Regions from separate parts of the Thioalkalivibrio sp. ALE20 genome, predicted to be linked through region 2. Evidence: predicted binding sites of a transcription regulator. Region 2 holds the regulator's gene; each other region holds the start of a gene.
What was found. Region 2 encodes FliA, which starts transcription of late flagellar genes. Its sites were predicted from a motif close to GCTAAAGTTNNNNNNNNNNCNGCCGATA; they were not measured.
Positions count from the first base shown of each region.

Region 1 (6,038 bases), on a different contig from region 2:
GGCTGACACCGTCTTCACCGACCACTTCCGTGGTCCCCAGCTCGGAGGTCCGGGCATCCACACCGTCCACGGCAATGGTCTGCCCCTGGTTCGCCCCCACCTGGAAGAACAGGTCCTCCACCGTGCCATCCAGTACCGAGCCACCGTTGAACTCGGCCGAGTTGGCCACACGACTGACCTCCTCCATCAGCTGCTGGACCTCGTCGTTGATCGCCTGACGGTCCGACGCCGAATTGGTGTCGTTCGCCGCCTGCACCGACAGCTCGCGCGCACGCTGCAGCGCATCCCCGATGGTGTCCAGCGCACCCTCGGCGGTCTGCGCAAACGAGATACCGTCGTTCGAGTTGCGCACCGCCTGGTCCAGACCATTGATCTGACTGGTGAAACGCTCCGAGATCGCCAGACCCGCCGCGTCGTCCTTGGCGCTGTTGATGCGAAGACCCGACGACAGACGCTCCAGCGACTGCGACAGCGAACCCTGAGACTCGTTGAGATTACGCTGCGCGTTCAGCGACAGCACGTTGGTGTTGATGACCTGGGACATGATGCCCTCCTTGTTTTGCTCGCTCTGCTGACCGGCCAGCCATTGCCGTTCCGGCAGCAATGACAGGTTCGGAATTGCCTCTCACCCCCCGTAACGACCACCCACCGGCAACCTTTAACCCCGATCGGCAAAAAATTTCCGCTCTCTTGCCGCAGGGGCAAAAACGCCACGCCCGAACCAGGCCATACCCTGTGGGAGCGCGCTCGCGCGCGAAAACGCACCCGCCCGGACCACCGGCCTCGACATCGCCCCCCGAAAACGCAAAAAGGCCCGCCCCGATCACTCGGGGCGGGCCCAGGGATGGCCCGCAGCGCGGGCCCGGAGGAAACCGAAGCCTTACTGCAGCAGACCCAGCACGTTCTGCGGAACCGCATTCGCCTGCGACAACACCGTGGTCCCCGCCTGCTGGAGCACCTGCGCCCGCGAAAGTTCGGCGGTCTCTGCCGCGAAGTCCGCATCCCGGATCCGCGAGCGCGCATCCGACAGGTTCTCCGAACCGATCTCCAGATTCGCGATGGTGCTCTCGAAACGCGTCTGCACCGCACCCAGCTCCGCGCGCAGCGAGTTGACCTTGGTCAGGGCGCCATCGAAGGCGCCGATGGCCTGAGTAGCGGTCTCCCGGGTCACCACATCCACATCATTCAGGGTGACGTCCTCCGCATCGGATGCGGCGAACAGATCGACAGCGTCACCGTCGACCGACACAGCTCCTCCATCGACATCCAGCCCTTCGGTACCCAGCCGGGAGGTGATTGCAATGGTCGTGCTCCCATCGTTCGTCACCCGCAGCGAGGCCCGCAGATCAGCGTCCGCAACGTTCTTCGCGTTCTCGTCCCCGGCGGAAGCCGCATCGGTAATCGCCGAATTGATCATGCGGACTGCATCTTCGAGCGTCGCCGCTGCTTCAATCTCCTCTCCGGCATCACCCGAAAGCTGCACGTCAATTGCGTCAAAACTGTCGCCGTCAATGGTCAAATCGTCGAAAGGCCCGTCAAACGCGTCCGTCAGTTCATCGATCATTCCGATCTCTTCCTGAGTCAGGCCATCGGTGCCCACCACCTCCGTGGTGCCCAGCTGCGAGGTCCGCGCATCCACTCCGTCCACGGCAATGGTCTGCCCCTGGTTCGCCCCCACCTGGAAGAACAGGTCTTCCACAGTGCCATCGAGGATCCGGCCACCATTGAACTCGGCCGAGTTGGCCACACGACTGATTTCCTGCATCAGCTGCTGGACCTCGTCGTTGATCGCCTGACGATCCGAGGCCGAATTGGTGTCGTTGGCTGACTGCACGGCCAGCTCCCTGGCCCGCTGCAGCGCATCACCGATGGTGTCCAGCGCGCCCTCGGCGGTCTGCGCGAACGAGATGCCGTCGTTCGAATTTCGCACCGCCTGGTTCAGACCGTTGATCTGCGTGGTGAACCGCTCCGAGATCGCCAGACCGGCCGCGTCGTCCTTGGCGCTGTTGATGCGCAGGCCGGACGACAGGCGTTCCAGCGACTGGGCGAGATCGCCCTGGGTCTGGTTCAGATTGCGCTGGGCATTCAGCGAAAGAACGTTGGTGTTGATGACCTGAGACATGTTTGCTTCCTCCGGAACTTGAGTGCCGGCCGGGCCGGCTGAGGCAATCCCTGGGCGGCGCCATGCCGCCTTCGATTCCCTTAACGACCATCCCGGGAAGACCTTTAGGGCAGCTCGGGAGACCGACCATCCCGAGAGCTCCTCGGGACATCCCGTGTGTGCAACAATGTCCACGTCGCTCATCCCGGCCGACCAGGATCGCTCGTGACCGCTCTGCCCCAATGGCTGCTCCAGCCAACCGCAAAGCAACTGACGCTGGGCGGCGATGCCCGACTTCTCGTGAACCCGGAGTCCGGACTGAACCGCTACGGCTGCTCGCCGGTGCCACGCGAAGATGCCTTCAGCTTCGCTTCTTCCACCGCCACGTCGATCTCTCGACACGGCTACGAAGCGGCATCACTCCTGCACAATCGCCTCATCAACGACGGAGCCGAGCGCAGGTCCGAACAGCGGCTTGCGGAAACGACCCATCACCTCGCAGACCTGCTGGTACACACGCTGCAGATCCACGACCGACAACCGGGGGTGTTGCTGTCCAGCTCGGGAACGGATTCCCAGCTCCACGCGACGGCCGTGGCTGCCTGCCCGGAAAGAATCCCGCTGATCAGCATTGTCTGCGGTAGCGACGAAACCGGTAGCGGCACACCCTATTCTGTAACAGGGCACCACTTCGACGGCGTCACTGCACTCGGTCGCAACGTGCACAAGGGGTCGCACATCGAGGGGTTTCCCCAGATCGATTACCGAGGCATCCCGTTCCGGGACGATCGCGGGTACAGCAAATCCACGGAGGACCTGGACGAAGAAGTCCGCAGGACCGTAACGGGGGCCATCCAGCGCGGATACTTCGTCCTCCTTCACCTGATGGACCAGTCCAAACTCGGGTCCATGGCCCCATCAAGCGGTGTCGTTGACGAACTCCAGCAACGGTTCGGCGAGACCATGCAGATCATCGTCGATGCATGTCAGCTGCGTCTGGATGCGGAAGATCTCGCGGCACACCTGGACCGGGATCACATCGTGCTCGTCACCGGCTCCAAGTTTTTTACCGGCCCTCCATTCAGTGGTGCCTCGCTCTTTCCTCGTTCCGTCATCGAGCGCTGGTCACGTAAGGCTCGTCGCCTGCCTCCGGGCCTCGCGGATTATCTGGATCGATGCATGCTGCCGGACTGGCTGGCCGCCACCGCCCCGCCGCTTCCGGCGCCCGCGGATATCGGAATGCGGCTACGCTGGATCGCCGCACTTGAAGAAATGAGCCGCTACTTCGCCATCCCGCGTTCCGAGCGACTCCGCCTGCTCGACGATTTCGGGCAGCGCATGGACCGTATCCTGGGGCAACACCCTGAACTTCAGCCCATAACCACGCCCCACCAACGTTCGGCCGACCGCAACCACGGGCGGGGCCCGGAGCTCTCCAGCCGCACAACCCTCCTTCCGTTCCGCGTCCTCGGTCCCAACGGGGACCCTCTGTCGACCGACCAGTCGAACGTTCTGTACCGACTACTGAACCAGGACCTGACTCGTCATGTGGCCGGGAAGGACCTGCCGGCCGATCTCGCCCGCCGCGCCTGTCACGTCGGCCAGCCCGTGCCCCTGGGAGCCGGCCTCGGTGCGGCCTTGCGTGTCAGCATTGGCGCGCGCATACTCACTTCCTGCAACAGTTCAGGTATCATGGAAACGCGGTTCCTCGATATAGAAGAAAAAAAACTTGCCCATGTGTGCGAGAAAGCGGTGTCTTTGTCCCGGCAAATTTAAAGATACTGCTAGACGAAAACCCTCCCCTTCACCCCCCTTCCACCAAGAAACAGAACCGCTGTCATTTACCTAGAGTTCGGTCAGCACACGCAGCAGGTCTTCATGATCCGCCTCATCTAAAGCTCCAATGTGCCCCACACGCAACAGGTCGTTAGCGCGGTACCCCCCGCTCGGATTGACCAGAAAACCTCGGCTACGAAGTTTTTCGAACACCGACTGCGCATCCCCTTCTGGACACAACAGCGGAGTTTGCGCATTCGACAGTGGATACGTTGGCAATTCAAAGCGAGTCATCGTCCGAACCCCACTCCGGAATCCCTCTGCAAGCCGAGCGCAGCGTGCAACGTAGGCCAAAACCCCATGCGCCTCAATCCGCTCAAGCTTCTCCTCCACCTGCAACGCGACGGAGATCGCCGGCGTGAAAGGAGACTGCCCTCTCTCTTGGTCCAAGATGTGGTTCTCAAGGTCGAGGTAAAAAATCGGGCCAACCCTCCCCGCCACACGTTCCCGGTACGTTTTTTCCTCGATCACCACGAACGCCATTCCTGGCGCCGCGGCGAGACCCTTATGCGAGCTAAAAAGGGCCACATCCACACCCCATCCCTCCATATCAAAGGGATCCGCAACCAGCGAACTAATGGCATCAACTATTAGAAGCAAACCATGACGCTGACAATGACGCGATAGCATCTCGATTGGATAATACTGCCCCGTTCCAGTCTCGTGCACATTGACTAGAAGGGCTGTGTGTCGTGTATCGGCTGCATCTTCCAAATGGCGTTCCGTCAGCTCCTCGCCAAAAGACAGTCTGATGGCCGAATAAGCGATGCCATGATGTTGGCAAAGAGCCTCGAACCGCGCCCCGAACGTGCCACCATTAATAATCAGTACCCGATCCTGCTCCCCAAGTATCCCGCTTACAGCTGCCTCCATCGCAGCCGTTCCGGAGCCCGTGAGCATTGCAATCCGCGACCCCTTCGGATTCGCGCCACAAAGAATTCGAAGCCGCTCGCCTAGACGGTACATTCGCTCCGAAAATTCCATGGTGCGGAAATAAGGGAGCGGCTCGGCGCCGACCGCAAGAGTCTGTGGATCCATTTCCACGGGACCAAGCGTGAACAGCTTCACGAGGAAGCTCCTTCATCGTCCCAATAGACCCCTGCGTAATGCGATTTGCGTTGATTGACTGCTGGCAACTTTTGGTAGTTGCCATAGAGATCCCGGAGCACACGGTCATAGTCCTGCGGAGCCGGCAGACTCAGACTCTCGAACGGGAGGTGTACCGCAGGGAATATAGCTGATTCAGGGTGTTTTCCGCCGACCAAGCGGTCGTTGACCACACGCCGCTTTGCGCCGGGAAAACCCCGACTAAGCCATGCCCCCAATTCCGCCCCTTTACCAATCCCCCTTAACGACATACACAACGGACCCGAACATTTTCTGCCGGCCGACAAACGCCGAGACTGATTGCGAACCGCCTTCATCACACCGTACCACGCTCTGCCCCAGCTCCCGATACGCGGCATCTCGAGTAGATCAATGTACAGCCCCATTCGCTCCCTGCTATTCGTCCCCTCCAAACGGGTACGCTGATCCACCACCCGAATATCCACATCCCAAGGCACACCGCACCGTCGCTGATGCATGACTCGAAATTCAGCAGGCAGGCGCTCCTCGAGAACCGTCAACGCCAGAACCATGTCTTCGGCAGCAACATGCAGATCTACATCATCATCCCATGGAATGAACCCTCCATGCCGGACCGCCCCAAGCAGCGTGCCGTGGCTTATCACATAGCCCACCCCGCCATACTCAAGTGCCTCGGCCACCCTCTCGAGCATAATCAGAAGTCGTGCGTGCTGCCGGGAGCGATCCAGTTTCACCATTCGCGGCCTCCCAAATCTACCGCCTCGGGGATGGTACAAACCCTTTGCAAACGCTCGTAATCCTCCGGTTCGTCAATCTCCGACCAGAACCGATCACCAATCTCACCAACATAAACCTCACCACCTTCGTCGGTCAGGCTGTAGAGAACCTGCTCCCACCACGCATCATGGTTCTGCTTCTCCACAAGCAACTGCAAACGTTGCCGAAATTGAGGCAAGCTTCCGACTTCCAGTTTAGCAAGACCGATGTATTCCGCGGTCCGTTGTGCCACTGG
Region 1 is NZ_KB906474.1:171,878-177,915, forward strand. Features, by position in the region: partial or broken gene F790_RS13770 (flagellin) at 1-544, opposite strand, end outside; gene F790_RS0107975 (flagellin) at 881-2,122, opposite strand; gene F790_RS13775 (hypothetical protein) at 2,327-3,877, shown strand; gene F790_RS0107985 (alanine--glyoxylate aminotransferase family protein) at 3,947-5,005, opposite strand; gene F790_RS14190 (LicD family protein) at 5,002-5,763, opposite strand; gene F790_RS14195 (NTP transferase domain-containing protein) at 5,757-6,038, opposite strand, start outside.
Region 1: F790_RS0107975 (flagellin) is a predicted target of FliA. The motif match lies at 2,204-2,231, and genes of this name have one in related genera.

Region 2 (6,038 bases):
GCGCCCGCTTCACCCTGGACTCCATGCCGGGCAAGCAGATGGCGATCGACGCCGACCTCAATGCGGGACTTCTGACGCAGGAGGAGGCGCGCCGGCGGCGCGACGAGATCGCCCAGGAGGCCGACTTCTACGGTTCCATGGACGGGGCCTCGAAGTTCGTGCGCGGTGACGCCATCGCCGGCATCCTGATCCTGTTCGTGAACATCATCGGCGGACTGACCATCGGCGCCCTGCAGCACGGGATGTCGATCGGCGATGCCGCCACCAACTATGTGCTGCTGACCATCGGCGACGGGCTGGTCGCGCAGATCCCGTCACTGGTGCTGTCCTCGGCCACCGCCATCATCGTGACGCGCGTGTCCACCACCCAGGACATGGGCCAGCAGGTGGTCGGGCAGATGTTCTCCAACCCGCGCGTGATGTACGTGGTCGGCGGGGTGATCGCGTCGCTGGGCATGGTGCCGGGGATGCCCAATGCGGTGTTCCTCGGACTGGCCTCGCTGGCCGCCGGAGGTGGCTACCTGATGTCGCGCCAGCGTCGCGAGGAGGCGGCCGAGGTGGAGCGTCTGCCGGAGGCCGAGCAGGAACCCTCGCCGGAGAACCGCGAGCTGTCGTGGGACGACGTGCCGCCGGTGGATCTGGTGTCGCTGGAGGTCGGCTACCGCCTGATCCCGCTGGTGGACCGGACCCAGGACGGGCAGCTGATGGGGCGGATCAAGGGCGTGCGCCGCAAGCTGTCGCAGGAGCTGGGCTTCCTGCTGCAGCCGGTGCATATCCGCGACAACCTCGAACTGAGTCCGAACACCTACCGCATCTCTCTGCTGGGCGTCACCGTCGCCGAGGCGGAGGTGTTCCCGGACAAGGAGCTGGCGATCAATCCGGGCGAGGTCTTCGGCGAGGTGCCGGGCACGCCGACCAAGGATCCGACGTTCAACCTGGATGCCCTGTGGATCGACCCCGAGAACCGCGAACAGGCGCAGGGGGCCGGCTACACCGTGGTGGACGTCTCCACGGTGATCGCCACCCATCTGTCGCAGGTGTTCCGCGAGAACGCCCACCGGCTGATCGGCCACGAGGAGGCCCAGCACCTGCTGGACCAGCTGGCGCAGCGTTCGCCCAAGCTGGTGGAAAACCTGGTGCCGAAGACGCTGTCGCTGAGCGTGATCCTGAAGGTGCTGCAGAACCTGCTGGCCGAACAGGTATCCATCCGCGATCTGCGCACGATCGCCGAAACCCTGGCAGAGGAGGGCGCCAAGAGTCAGGATCCCGGCACTTTGACCGCTGCGGTGCGGGTCGCGCTGTCGCGCTCCATCGTCCAGGACCTGGTGGGACCGGAGGAAGAACTGCCCCTGATCGCCCTCGACCCGTCGTTGGAACAGCTTTTGCATAAGTCTCTGCAGGGCAGCAATGGCGACACCGTCGGGCTGGAGCCGGGCCTGGCCGAGCGCCTGCAGCGATCGGTGGGCGAGGCCGCCCAGCGTCAGGAGGCGGCGGGACAGCCGGCGGTGCTGGTGGTGGCCCCGGAAATCCGCTCCTGGATCGCCGGGTGGCTGCGGGGCGCGGTGCGCAACCTGACCGTGCTCGCATTCACCGAGATCCCGGACAACCGGCGGATCCGGGTGGTGGCCACGGTGGGACAGGATGAAGCAGACAAGAAGTCGGCGTGATGTGCGAACGGGCATGGCCTGAAGCACCAGTCAACGATCGGCGGGAGAGCGAACGATGAATGTCAGACGATACCGGGCACGGGACATGCGCGACGCGATGCGCCAGGTCCGCGAGGAGCAGGGCGAGGACGCCGTGATCCTGTCCAGCCGCCGGGTCGACGGCTGGCTGGAGGTGGTCGCCGCCCTCGATGGCGGCGAGGCGCCCGCCGGAACGGCGGAGGGTGACGGCCGGGGTGCCCCGCGGCAGGACGACGCCGGCAGCGGGGCACGCCCCGCCCGGGGATCGATGCGCCAGGGCGTGCGCGATGAACCGGCGCCACGTACTGAGCAGCCCCGCGCACCGGAGCCCGCGGCGGCTTCCACCGGCGGGGGGGCGGGTGCCGCGTCCCGGCAGCGGCCGGCCCCGCAATGGCCCACCGACCCCGAGGTGTCCGCGATGCGTCAGGAACTGCGGGATCTGCGCAGCCTGCTGACGCGGCAGTACGAAGAGAACGAGCAGGCCCGCTGGGCGGCGCGGCATCCACTGGCGGCCGAATGCAAGGCGCGGCTGATGGATCTGGGCTTCCGCGAGCCGCTGGCGCGCAGCCTGGCCGGCAGCATCCTCGACGATCATACCTCGGAGGAGGCATGGGAGCGCCTGCGGGCGCGCCTGTCGGGCGCCATCGTGACCGCGCGCGCCTCGATCCTCGACGAGGGCGGGGTACTCGCGCTGGAGGGACCGACCGGGGTCGGCAAGACCACCACCATTGCGCGGATTGCACTGCGCCAGATCCGCCGCATGGGGCCGGATTCGGTCACCCTGGTCACCATGGACGCCCAGCGCATCGGCGCGACGCGGCAGTTGCAGGCCTTCGGCCAGATGGCGGGCACCGCGGTGCGTGTGGTGGAGACGGAGGCCGAGCTGCGCGAGATGGCGCGGCGCTCGGCGGGCAGCGGGCACCTGATCCTGGTGGATACCGCCGGACAGTCGCCGCGTACCGCCCCGCGCGAACCCCTGCTGACGGACATGCCTGCCGACGTGCGCGCGGAGACCTGGCTGGTGATCGCGGCCACCACCCAGGGCATGGCCCTGCGGCGGGTGCTGGAGGCATTCGCCCCCACGGAACCCTCGGCCCTTGTGCTGACCAAGCTGGACGAGGCGGAACAGCTGGGGGAGGTGCTTTCGGTGCTGCTGGACCAGCCGCTGGGTGTCGCGTTCATGAGCGACGGCCAGCGCATCGCCGAGGATTTCCATCGCGTGGATACCGGACATCTGACCCGCCTGGCGCTGCAGGAGGAACCCGAACACGGGGCGGCCGATGCCTGGGTCGACGAGGCGATGCAGGCCTGGCGGCGGCGCCAGGCGACGGAACGCGAGGCCCGGCGGCCGCGATCCGCGGACGAGCCGGCCGCGGGCGAGGAGCCCGCCCCGCTGGAAATGATTCAACCGGTGCTGAAGGGACGTCATGTCACACAACACTAAGCCCCTGAAGGTGGTCGCGGTGGCCTCGGGCAAGGGCGGGGTCGGCAAGACCAATGTCTCGGTCAACCTGTCGGTCGGACTGGCCCGTCTGGGACGCGAGGTCATGCTGTTCGATGCGGACCTGGGGCTCGCGAACGTCGATGTGCTGCTGGGCCTGCGTCCGCAGCGGACGCTGCACGACCTGGTGACCGGGGACGTCGAGGATCTGGAGGACGTGATCATCGAGGGCCCGGAGGGAATCCGTGTGGTGCCTTCCGCGTCCGGGATCGCGACCATGGCCAACCTGAGCCGGCCGGAACATCACGGCCTGATCCAGGCCTTCAGCATGTATACGCGACCGCTGGACGTGCTGGTGGTGGATACCGCCGCCGGGTTGCAGGAGTCGGTGACCAGTTTCTGTCAGGCCGTGCAGGAGACCCTGGTGGTGGTCACCGACGAGCCGGCATCGATGACCGACGCCTATGCACTGATCAAGGTCCTGCATCGGGATCATGGCGTGAACCGGTTCCGCGTGGTCGCAAACATGGTGCAGGGCCGTGCCGGGGCGGAACGCGTGATGCAGAAGCTGCAGGCGGTTTGTTCCACCTATCTGCCGGAGGTCATACTGGATCTGGTGGGCGTGATTCCGCTGGATGATGCCCTGCGCCAGGCGGTGCAGAAACGGGCGCCGGTGGTGCAGCAGTCTCCGGGCAGCCCGGCGGGACGGGCGTTCCTCGAGCTCGCGCGCAAGGTCGACGGCTGGCCGGTGGCCCGCGGCGCCAGCGGGGGGGTTGGATTCTTCGTCGAGAGGATGCTGCAAAGCGCATGAACACGCCAAAGAACAGACTTTCGGGATACGCCCGGGCGGGGACCGGGGGACCGGATCAGCTGGTCGCGGACCACGTCGAGCTGGTGAATCGGATCGCCCATCACCTGATGGCTCGGCTGCCGGCCTCGGTGCAGGTGGATGACCTGGTGCAGGCAGGCATGGTTGGGCTGATCGAGGCCGCGCGGCAGTTCGAAGGCGGCCAGGGGGCGACCTTCGCCACCTACGCCGGGATCCGCATCCGCGGGGCGATGATCGACGAGCTGCGTCGCAGCGACTGGACGCCGCGCTCGGTGCACCGCAACAGCCGGCGGATCTCCGAGGCGATGCAGACGGTGGAGGCCCGCGAGGGCCGCGCCGCTCGCGCCCCGGAGATCGCCGAGGAGCTGGGCGTCCCGGTGGAAACCTACTACCAGATGCTGGATGATCACGCCGGTGCCCATCTGTTCGCGCTGGACGAGGTGGGCGGCCCGGAGGGCGAGGCGGATCGCGTGCTGGAAGGGCAGGAGCAGTCCCCGTCGCGGCGCATCGAGGCCGGGGAGTTCCGCGAGGAACTGGCCGGCGCACTGGGCGATCTGCCCGAGCGTGAACGACTGGTGCTCAACCTGTACTACACCGAAGAACTCAACCTGCGCGAGATCGGTGCCGTGCTGGACGTGACCGAATCGCGCGTCAGCCAGATCCGCAGCCAGGCGGTGCACCGTCTGCGGGCGCGTCTGGGCTCGTGGCTCGAAGACGTCGAGTCCCTGCAGATATTCTAAGGTTCAAACACATTCCCGGAGCGAACTGTGGACAAGGGTATGAAAATCCTGATCGTGGACGACTTCTCCACGATGCGGCGCATCATCAAGAATCTCCTGCGGGATCTTGGCTTCAACAACACCATGGAGGCCGACGACGGGAGCACGGCCCTGCCGATGCTGCAGAACGGCGACTTCGATTTTCTGATCACCGACTGGAACATGCCCAACATGCCGGGCATCGACCTCCTGCGCGAGGTACGCAAGGACGAGCGGCTGAAATCGTTGCCGGTGCTGATGGTCACGGCCGAAGCCAAGCGCGATCAGATCGTGGAGGCGGCAGAGGCCGGCGTGAACGGTTACATTGTGAAGCCCTTCACGGCCGAGACGCTCAAGGAGAAGATCGAAAAGATCTTCGAACGTATTGAAGCTCAAGGCTGAATACCGCGACCGGCTGACACGGCAAGAGAGACCCGATGACCGAACAAGAGAATGCCTCCGGGGAAGACCGGCTCGCGCTGGCGCGGGAGCTGGTGGGCGCTCTGGAAGGCGGTGACGAGGAGGCTTCGCGCCGCCTGATCCAGGAGCTCGCGCGGCCTTATGAACGCGAACTGTTCGACGAACTGGGCAAGCTGACCCGCGAACTGCACGAGGCACTGGAGAGCTTCCGGGGCGATTCGCGTCTGGTCGAGCTGGCGCAGGACGAGATTCCGGATGCGCGCGAGCGTCTGAGTTACGTGGTGACCCAGACCGAACAGGCCACGCACGAAACCCTGAATGCAGTGGAATCGTCCCTGCCGATTGCCGAGGCATTCGCCGGGCGTGCCGCGGAACTCACCGAAAAATGGACCCGGTTCCGCAACCGCGAACTGTCGGTGGAGGAATTCCGCGAGTTCGCGCGCGAACTCGATGCATTTTTCGAACAGACCGGCAAGGACACCGAGGAACTGCGCCGGTTGCTGTCACAGGTCCTGATGGCACAGAGCTACCAGGATCTCACCGGGCAGGTGATCCGGCGGGTCATCCGTCTGGTCACGGATCTGGAGGAAAACCTGGTCTCGCTGATCCGCCTGTCTTCCGGGCGCCTGGAGAAGGATGCCCGGGCGGCGGCCGAACAGGCCCCGGAGGCGGAACAAACCGCGCGCGAGGAGGACCGCCGCGGGCATGGACCCGCGGTGCCCCACACTCAAGATTCCGGCACGGATGTCGTTCAAGGACAGGACGAGGTGGACGATCTGCTGTCGAGCCTGGGGTTCTAGGGTCCGTCCCGGGATCCCCTTGCACCGGCAGCCATCTGCCGACGATTCGAGTCACCGGAACGGAGAGACCGCATGGCCATCGACCCCAACGACGAAATCCTCCAG
Region 2 is NZ_KB906475.1:49,186-55,223, reverse strand. Features, by position in the region: gene flhA (flagellar biosynthesis protein FlhA) at 1-1,667, shown strand, start outside; gene flhF (flagellar biosynthesis protein FlhF) at 1,723-3,129, shown strand; gene F790_RS0108805 (MinD/ParA family protein) at 3,113-3,937, shown strand; gene F790_RS0108800 (RNA polymerase sigma factor FliA) at 3,934-4,695, shown strand; gene F790_RS0108795 (chemotaxis response regulator CheY) at 4,735-5,115, shown strand; gene F790_RS0108790 (protein phosphatase CheZ) at 5,151-5,933, shown strand; gene F790_RS0108785 (chemotaxis protein CheA) at 6,006-6,038, shown strand, end outside.

Region 3 (6,038 bases), on a different contig from region 2:
CGGCTTTCGCGTTTGGAGAACGGAACATGAACGATTTCCTGCAGCAGACCTACAATCGCCTGCCGGTCGCCTTCGAGCGCGGCGAGGGTGCCTGGTTGTGGGACACCGAGGGCCGGCGCTATCTGGATGCGCTGTCGGGGATTGCGGTCTGCGGCCTGGGGCATGCGCATCCGCGGGTGGCCAGTGCGGTCTGTGATCAGGCCTCCACCCTGGTGCACACCTCCAACCTCTACCGGGTTCCGCTGCAGGAGAACCTGGCCCGGCGGCTGTGCTCGCTGGCCGGCATGGAGCGCGCGTTCTTCTGTAACTCCGGGGCCGAGGCCAACGAGGCCGCGATCAAGCTGGCGCGGCTGCACGGACGGGCGAAGGGCATCGAGCGCCCGCGCGTGATCGTGATGGACGGGAGCTTCCACGGGCGCACCATGGCGACCCTGTCCGCCACCGGCAATGCGAAGATCCAGGCCGGGTTCGAGCCGCTGGTCGAGGGGTTCGAACATGTGCCCTACGGCGATGCGGACGCGGTGGCGGCACTGGCCGGGCAGGAGGACATCGTGGCCATCCTGGTCGAGCCGGTGACCGGCGAGGGCGGCATCCGCATCCCCCCCGACGGCTATCTGCGCCGCCTGCGGGAGATCGCCGATGCCAGCGGCTGGCTGCTGATGCTGGACGAGATCCAGGCCGGCATCGGCCGTACCGGCCAGTGGTTCGCGTTTCAGCATGAAGGCATCACCCCGGACGTGGTGAGCCTGGCCAAGGGGCTGGGCAACGGCATTCCCATCGGGGCGAATCTGGTGGCGGGGGCGGCCCGCGACCTGTTCCGGCCGGGGATGCACGGCACCACCTTTGGCGGCGGTCCGCTGGTGTCGCGCGCGGCGCTGGCGGTGCTGGACGTGATGCAGGAGGAGGCCCTGTGCGAACATGCCGAACGCCAGGGGCGGGCGCTGCGCCGGCAGCTGGAGGATCGCCTGGGCCACCGGCCGGAGGTCGTGGAGATCCGCGGCCGCGGTCTGATGCTGGGGATCGAGCTGGATCGGCCGGCCGGCGAGCTGGTGGGGCAGGCGCTGGAGGCCGGGCTGATCCTGAACGTGACGGCGGAGCGGGTGATCCGGTTGCTGCCGCCGCTGATCATTGACGACGAACAGGTCACGCAGATCGCGAACGGCGTGGCCGACCGGGTGGATGCGTTTCTGGCATCCGGGGCCACCAGGGAGGCTTCTGCATGAATCCGCGCCATTTTCTTTCCTTTCTCGATCTGTCCGCCGAAGAGACGCGCGCGGTGCTGCACCGCGCGATCGAGCTGAAACGCCAGCTGAAGGCGGGCGAACACCATGACGACCTGCTGCGGGGCAAGACCCTCGGAATGATCTTCGAGAAGTCGTCGACCCGCACCCGGGTGTCCTTCGAGGTGGGCATGCAGCAGCTCGGCGGCAACGCGCTGTTTCTGTCGCCGCGGGATACCCAGCTCGGGCGGGGCGAGCCCATCGAGGACACCGCACGGGTCCTCTCGCGCATGGTGGACTGCGTGATGATCCGCACCTACGAGCACGAAAAGGTGGAGCTGTTCGCGCGGCACTCGTCAGTGCCGGTGATCAACGGGCTGACCGATCTGGAACACCCCGCGCAGCTGCTGGCGGATCTGCAGACCTTCTTCGAATACCGTGGCGACATCCGCGGCAAGCGCGTGGCCTGGATCGGCGATGGCAACAACATGTGCCACAGCTACATGTACGCCGCCCATCTGCTGGACTTCGAGCTGGTGGCGGCCTGTCCCGAGGGCTACGACCCGGAGCCCTCGGTGCTGGAGGCCACCCGCGATCACGTGACCGTGACCCGCGATGCCGGCGAGGCGGCCGCGGGTGCGGATCTGGTGGTGACCGACGTGTGGGCGAGCATGGGCCAGGAACAGGAGAAGAGCGCGCGGCGCCAGGCGTTTGCCGGGTTCTTCGTGGATCAGGCCCTGATGGATCGCGCGCAGCCGGATGCCCTGTTCATGCACTGCCTTCCGGCGCATCGCGAGGAAGAGGTGGCCACCGACGTGCTGGAAGGCCCGCAGAGCGTGGTGTGGGACGAAGCGGAAAATCGCCTGCATGCGCAGAAGGCATTGATGGAATTCCTGGTGCGCGCGGCGGACTGACGCATGCAGGAGACGACCGGGGAGGGGGAGCGAACGCCGCCGCAGGGCGCCGGCGGCGGTCCCGGACAGGATCACGGCGAATCCCCCGCCGGAAGCGCGCTGCGCGCGCGCATCGGTCTGTTCCTCGGGCCGCTGGTCTTCGTGGTCTTTCTGCTGGTCCCGCCGCCGGAGGCCTTCTCCCCGGAGGCCTGGCGGGTCCTGGGCCTGACCCTGTTCATGGCCGTGTGGTGGATCAGCGAGGCGCTGCCCATTCCGGTCACGGCCCTGCTGCCCATCGCGTTGCTGCCACTGACCGGCGTGGTGGCGATGGACGAGGCTACCGCACCCTACGCCAATCCCACCATCTTCCTGTTCATGGGCGGTTTCGCGATCGCCCTGGCGGTGCAGCGCTGGGGCCTGCACCAGCGGCTGGCGCTGGCGATCCTGTCGCGTTCCGGCCGCGGGCTGCACACCCTGGTGGGCGCCTTCATGCTGGCCACCGCCGGGTTGTCGATGTGGGTCAGCAATACCGCCACCGCGGCCCTGATGCTGCCGATCGCGCTGTCGGTGCTGGGGCTGATGGAGCGCGACGGGGGGCAGGGCCTGCAGGGCATGGCGCCGGACAGCCGCAGTCCGGCCCTGGCGCTGCTGCTGGGCATCGCTTTCGCGGCCAACATCGGCGGCATGGCCACCATCATCGGTTCCCCGCCCAATGCGCTGACCGTCGCGTTTCTCAATGACCGCTACGAGCTCGGGATCGGTTTCATCGACTGGATGCTGCTGGGCCTGCCGCTGTCGCTGACGCTGCTGCTCATTGCCTGGATCCTGCTGACCCGCTGGGTGTTCCCGGTGCACCGCATCCGTCTCAACGGGCTCGACCGCATGCTGCAGGAGCAGGTAGGCGATCTGGGGCCGTGGAGCCGGGCGGAGTTGCGCGTGGCGGCGGTGTTCCTGCTGGTGGCGCTGGCCTGGATGTTTCGCCCCCTGCTGGAGGCGTGGCTGCCGCTGGAACTGACGGATGCCGGGATCGCGATCCTCGGGGCGGGGCTGCTGTTCCTGATCCCTTCCGGGGCCTCGGGTCAGCGGCGGCTGCTGTGCTGGGATAACACGCGCGAGCTGCCGTGGGGGGTGCTGCTGCTCGTGGGCGGCGGTCTCAGCCTGGGTTCGGCGATTGAATCCTCGGGCCTGGCGGAACTGACCGCCGAGGCGCTGATGGGCGCCCAGGCCTGGCCGCTGCTGCTGGTGATTGCCGGGGTCGTGCTGGTCACCATGACCCTCAGCCACGTGACCAGCAATACCGCTACCGCGGCCACCCTGCTGCCGCTGGTGGCGGCGCTCGCGTTGCGCATGGATGTGCCGGTGGGGCTCATGACCCTGCCGGTGGCGTTTGCCGCGTCGGTCGCGTTCATGTTGCCGGTGGCCACGCCGCCCAACGCCATCGTGTTTGCCTCCAATCGCCTGCGCGTGGTGGACATGATCCGCGGCGGGGCCCTGCTGTCGGTGGTCGCCATCGTGCTGGTCAGCCTCGCGGTGTATGCGCTCGCCGAGCCTTTGCTGCTGCGGCACGTGGGCTGAGTGCGTGGGGAGGCGCGTGACCCGCGCGGCTCAAGTCGGGCCGCGGCCGGCCGCTAGCGGGGGCGAGAGACTCGTAGCATGGCGCCCGTAATCCCGGGCGCGAAGAAAGCTTCAAGGGAGAGAGTGATGCTCAGGAATATCCGGATCGGAACCCGCCTGATGGGCGGCGTCACCCTTGTGGTGGTCGCGGTCGTGGTGCTCACGCTGGTGGTGGTGATGAACAGCCTCGGCAACATGGCGGACCGCGCGGAACAGCGTGAACTCAATGACCTGAGTGAACTGCTGATCCGGCAGCTCGATCAGGAGGCCGATCGCGGGACCGCGATGGCGCAGGCCGTGGCCGCCATTCCGGACGTGCAACAGGCCTTCGCCCGGCGCGACCGCGAACGCCTGCACGAGATGACGGTGCCGGGTTTTGATCACCTCTACGAGGAATACGGCGTACGCCAGTACCAGTTCCATACGCCGCCGGCGACGTCCTTCCTGCGGGCGCACCGTCCGGATCGCTACGACGATGACCTCTCCGGGTTCCGTCAGACCGTGGTCGAGACCAACCGTGACCGCCGGCCGATCTCCGGGCTCGAAGAAGGGGTGGCCGGCCTGGGCATCCGCGGCATCGTCCCGGTCTCCCACGAAGGTGAACATATCGGGTCGCTGGAATTCGGCATGGCGTTCGACGATGCCTTCTTCGAGGACTTTACGGCGGATACGGAAGCCCCGGTGGCCCTCTACCTGCAGCGCGACGGGACCTTCGAGGCATTCGGCAGCACCATCAACGGCGACTCGACCTTCAACCGTGAGGAAATGGAGCGGATTGCCGGCGGCGAGGAACTGGTGCGCCGGACCGAGCACGACGGTCGTCCGATGGCGGTGGTCGGGCGTCCGGTGGAAGACTTCTCCGGCGAGCCGGTGGGCGTGCTGGAGCTGATGGTCGATCGCAGCGATTACGTGGCGATGGCCCGCAATGCCACGGCCACGGTGGTGGGCGTGGGCGTGGCCGCCATCGGCCTCGGCCTGCTGCTGGCCTGGCTTCTGTCGCGCAGTATCGTGCGGCCGCTGCGCGATACGGTCGAGCGCCTGGACGATATTGCGTCCGGCGACGGGGACCTGACGCGCCGGCTGGAGGCCGACGGCAACAACGAGCTGGGAGATCTGGCGGCGGCGTTCAACCGTTTCGTGGACAAGATCCATGAACTGGTCAAGGAGGTCGCCGCCGGCGGCGACCAGGTGGCGGCCGCGGCCAACGAGCTGTCCGCGACCAGCGAGCAGACCAACGAACAGGTCGGCCGCCAGCAGTCCGAGATCGACCAGGTGGCCACGGCCATGAACGAGATGACCGCGACCGTGGCCGAGGTGGCCCGCAACGCCACCGAGGCGGCGGAAGCCGCGCAGAGCACGGACAAGGATGCGACCCACGGCCGCGAGCTGGTGGAGCAGACCGTCAGTGCGATCAACACCCTGTCCACCCAGGTGGAGAACACCGCGCAGGTGATCGAGCGGCTGTCGACCGATGCCGAGGAGATTAACAAGGTGCTGGAGGTGATCGGGGACATCGCCGATCAGACCAACCTGCTGGCGCTGAACGCAGCCATCGAGGCGGCGCGGGCCGGCGAGCAGGGCCGCGGCTTCGCGGTCGTGGCCGACGAGGTGCGGACCCTGGCGAGCCGGACCCAGGATTCCACCCAGGAGATCCAGGGGATGATCGAGCGGGTGCAGAACGGCACGCGCGACGCCGTGAAGGCGATGGAGGAAGGCCGTCGACAGGCGCATTCCAGCGTGGAACAGGTCAACGATGCGGGGCAGTCGCTGCAGTCGATCACGCAGTCCATCAGCCGCATCTCGGACATGAACACGCAGATCGCCAGCGCGGCCGAAGAGCAGTCCTCGGTGGCCGAGGAGATCAACCGCAACGTCTCCAACATCACTCAGGTGCTGGACGAGACCGTGGCCGGATCGCAGCAGATCGCCAACGCCTCGGAGGAGCTCTCGAAGCTGGCCTCGGCGCAGCAGGAACGCACCGGGCGCTTCCGTGTCTGACCGTGGGTCCTGCCGGCCGGGGTGTTGTGCCCCGTGCCGGAGGATGGCTTTTCGTGACGGCGGCCGATTCGGATCAAGGTTTCCGGATGGCCGCCGTTAGCATGTGAGGGCATGCTGATGTAGCCATCCGGCTGCGCAGGGCCCGGCGGAATGCGCATTGATCAGAATGCCGGAACACCAAAAGAGGGAAAGCCATGCTCAGGAATATCCGTATCGGAACGCGCTTGATGGGCGGCGTCACCATCGTGGTGGTGGCGGTTGTGGTGCTCACGCTGGTCGTCGTGATGAACAGCCTCGGCACGATGGCCGATCG
Region 3 is NZ_KB906478.1:65,089-71,126, reverse strand. Features, by position in the region: gene F790_RS0111320 (acetylornithine transaminase) at 27-1,223, shown strand; gene argF (ornithine carbamoyltransferase) at 1,220-2,134, shown strand; gene F790_RS0111310 (DASS family sodium-coupled anion symporter) at 2,138-3,688, shown strand; gene F790_RS0111305 (methyl-accepting chemotaxis protein) at 3,815-5,725, shown strand; gene F790_RS0111300 (methyl-accepting chemotaxis protein) at 5,920-6,038, shown strand, end outside.
Region 3: F790_RS0111305 (methyl-accepting chemotaxis protein) is a predicted target of FliA. The motif match lies at 3,717-3,744, and genes of this name have one in related genera.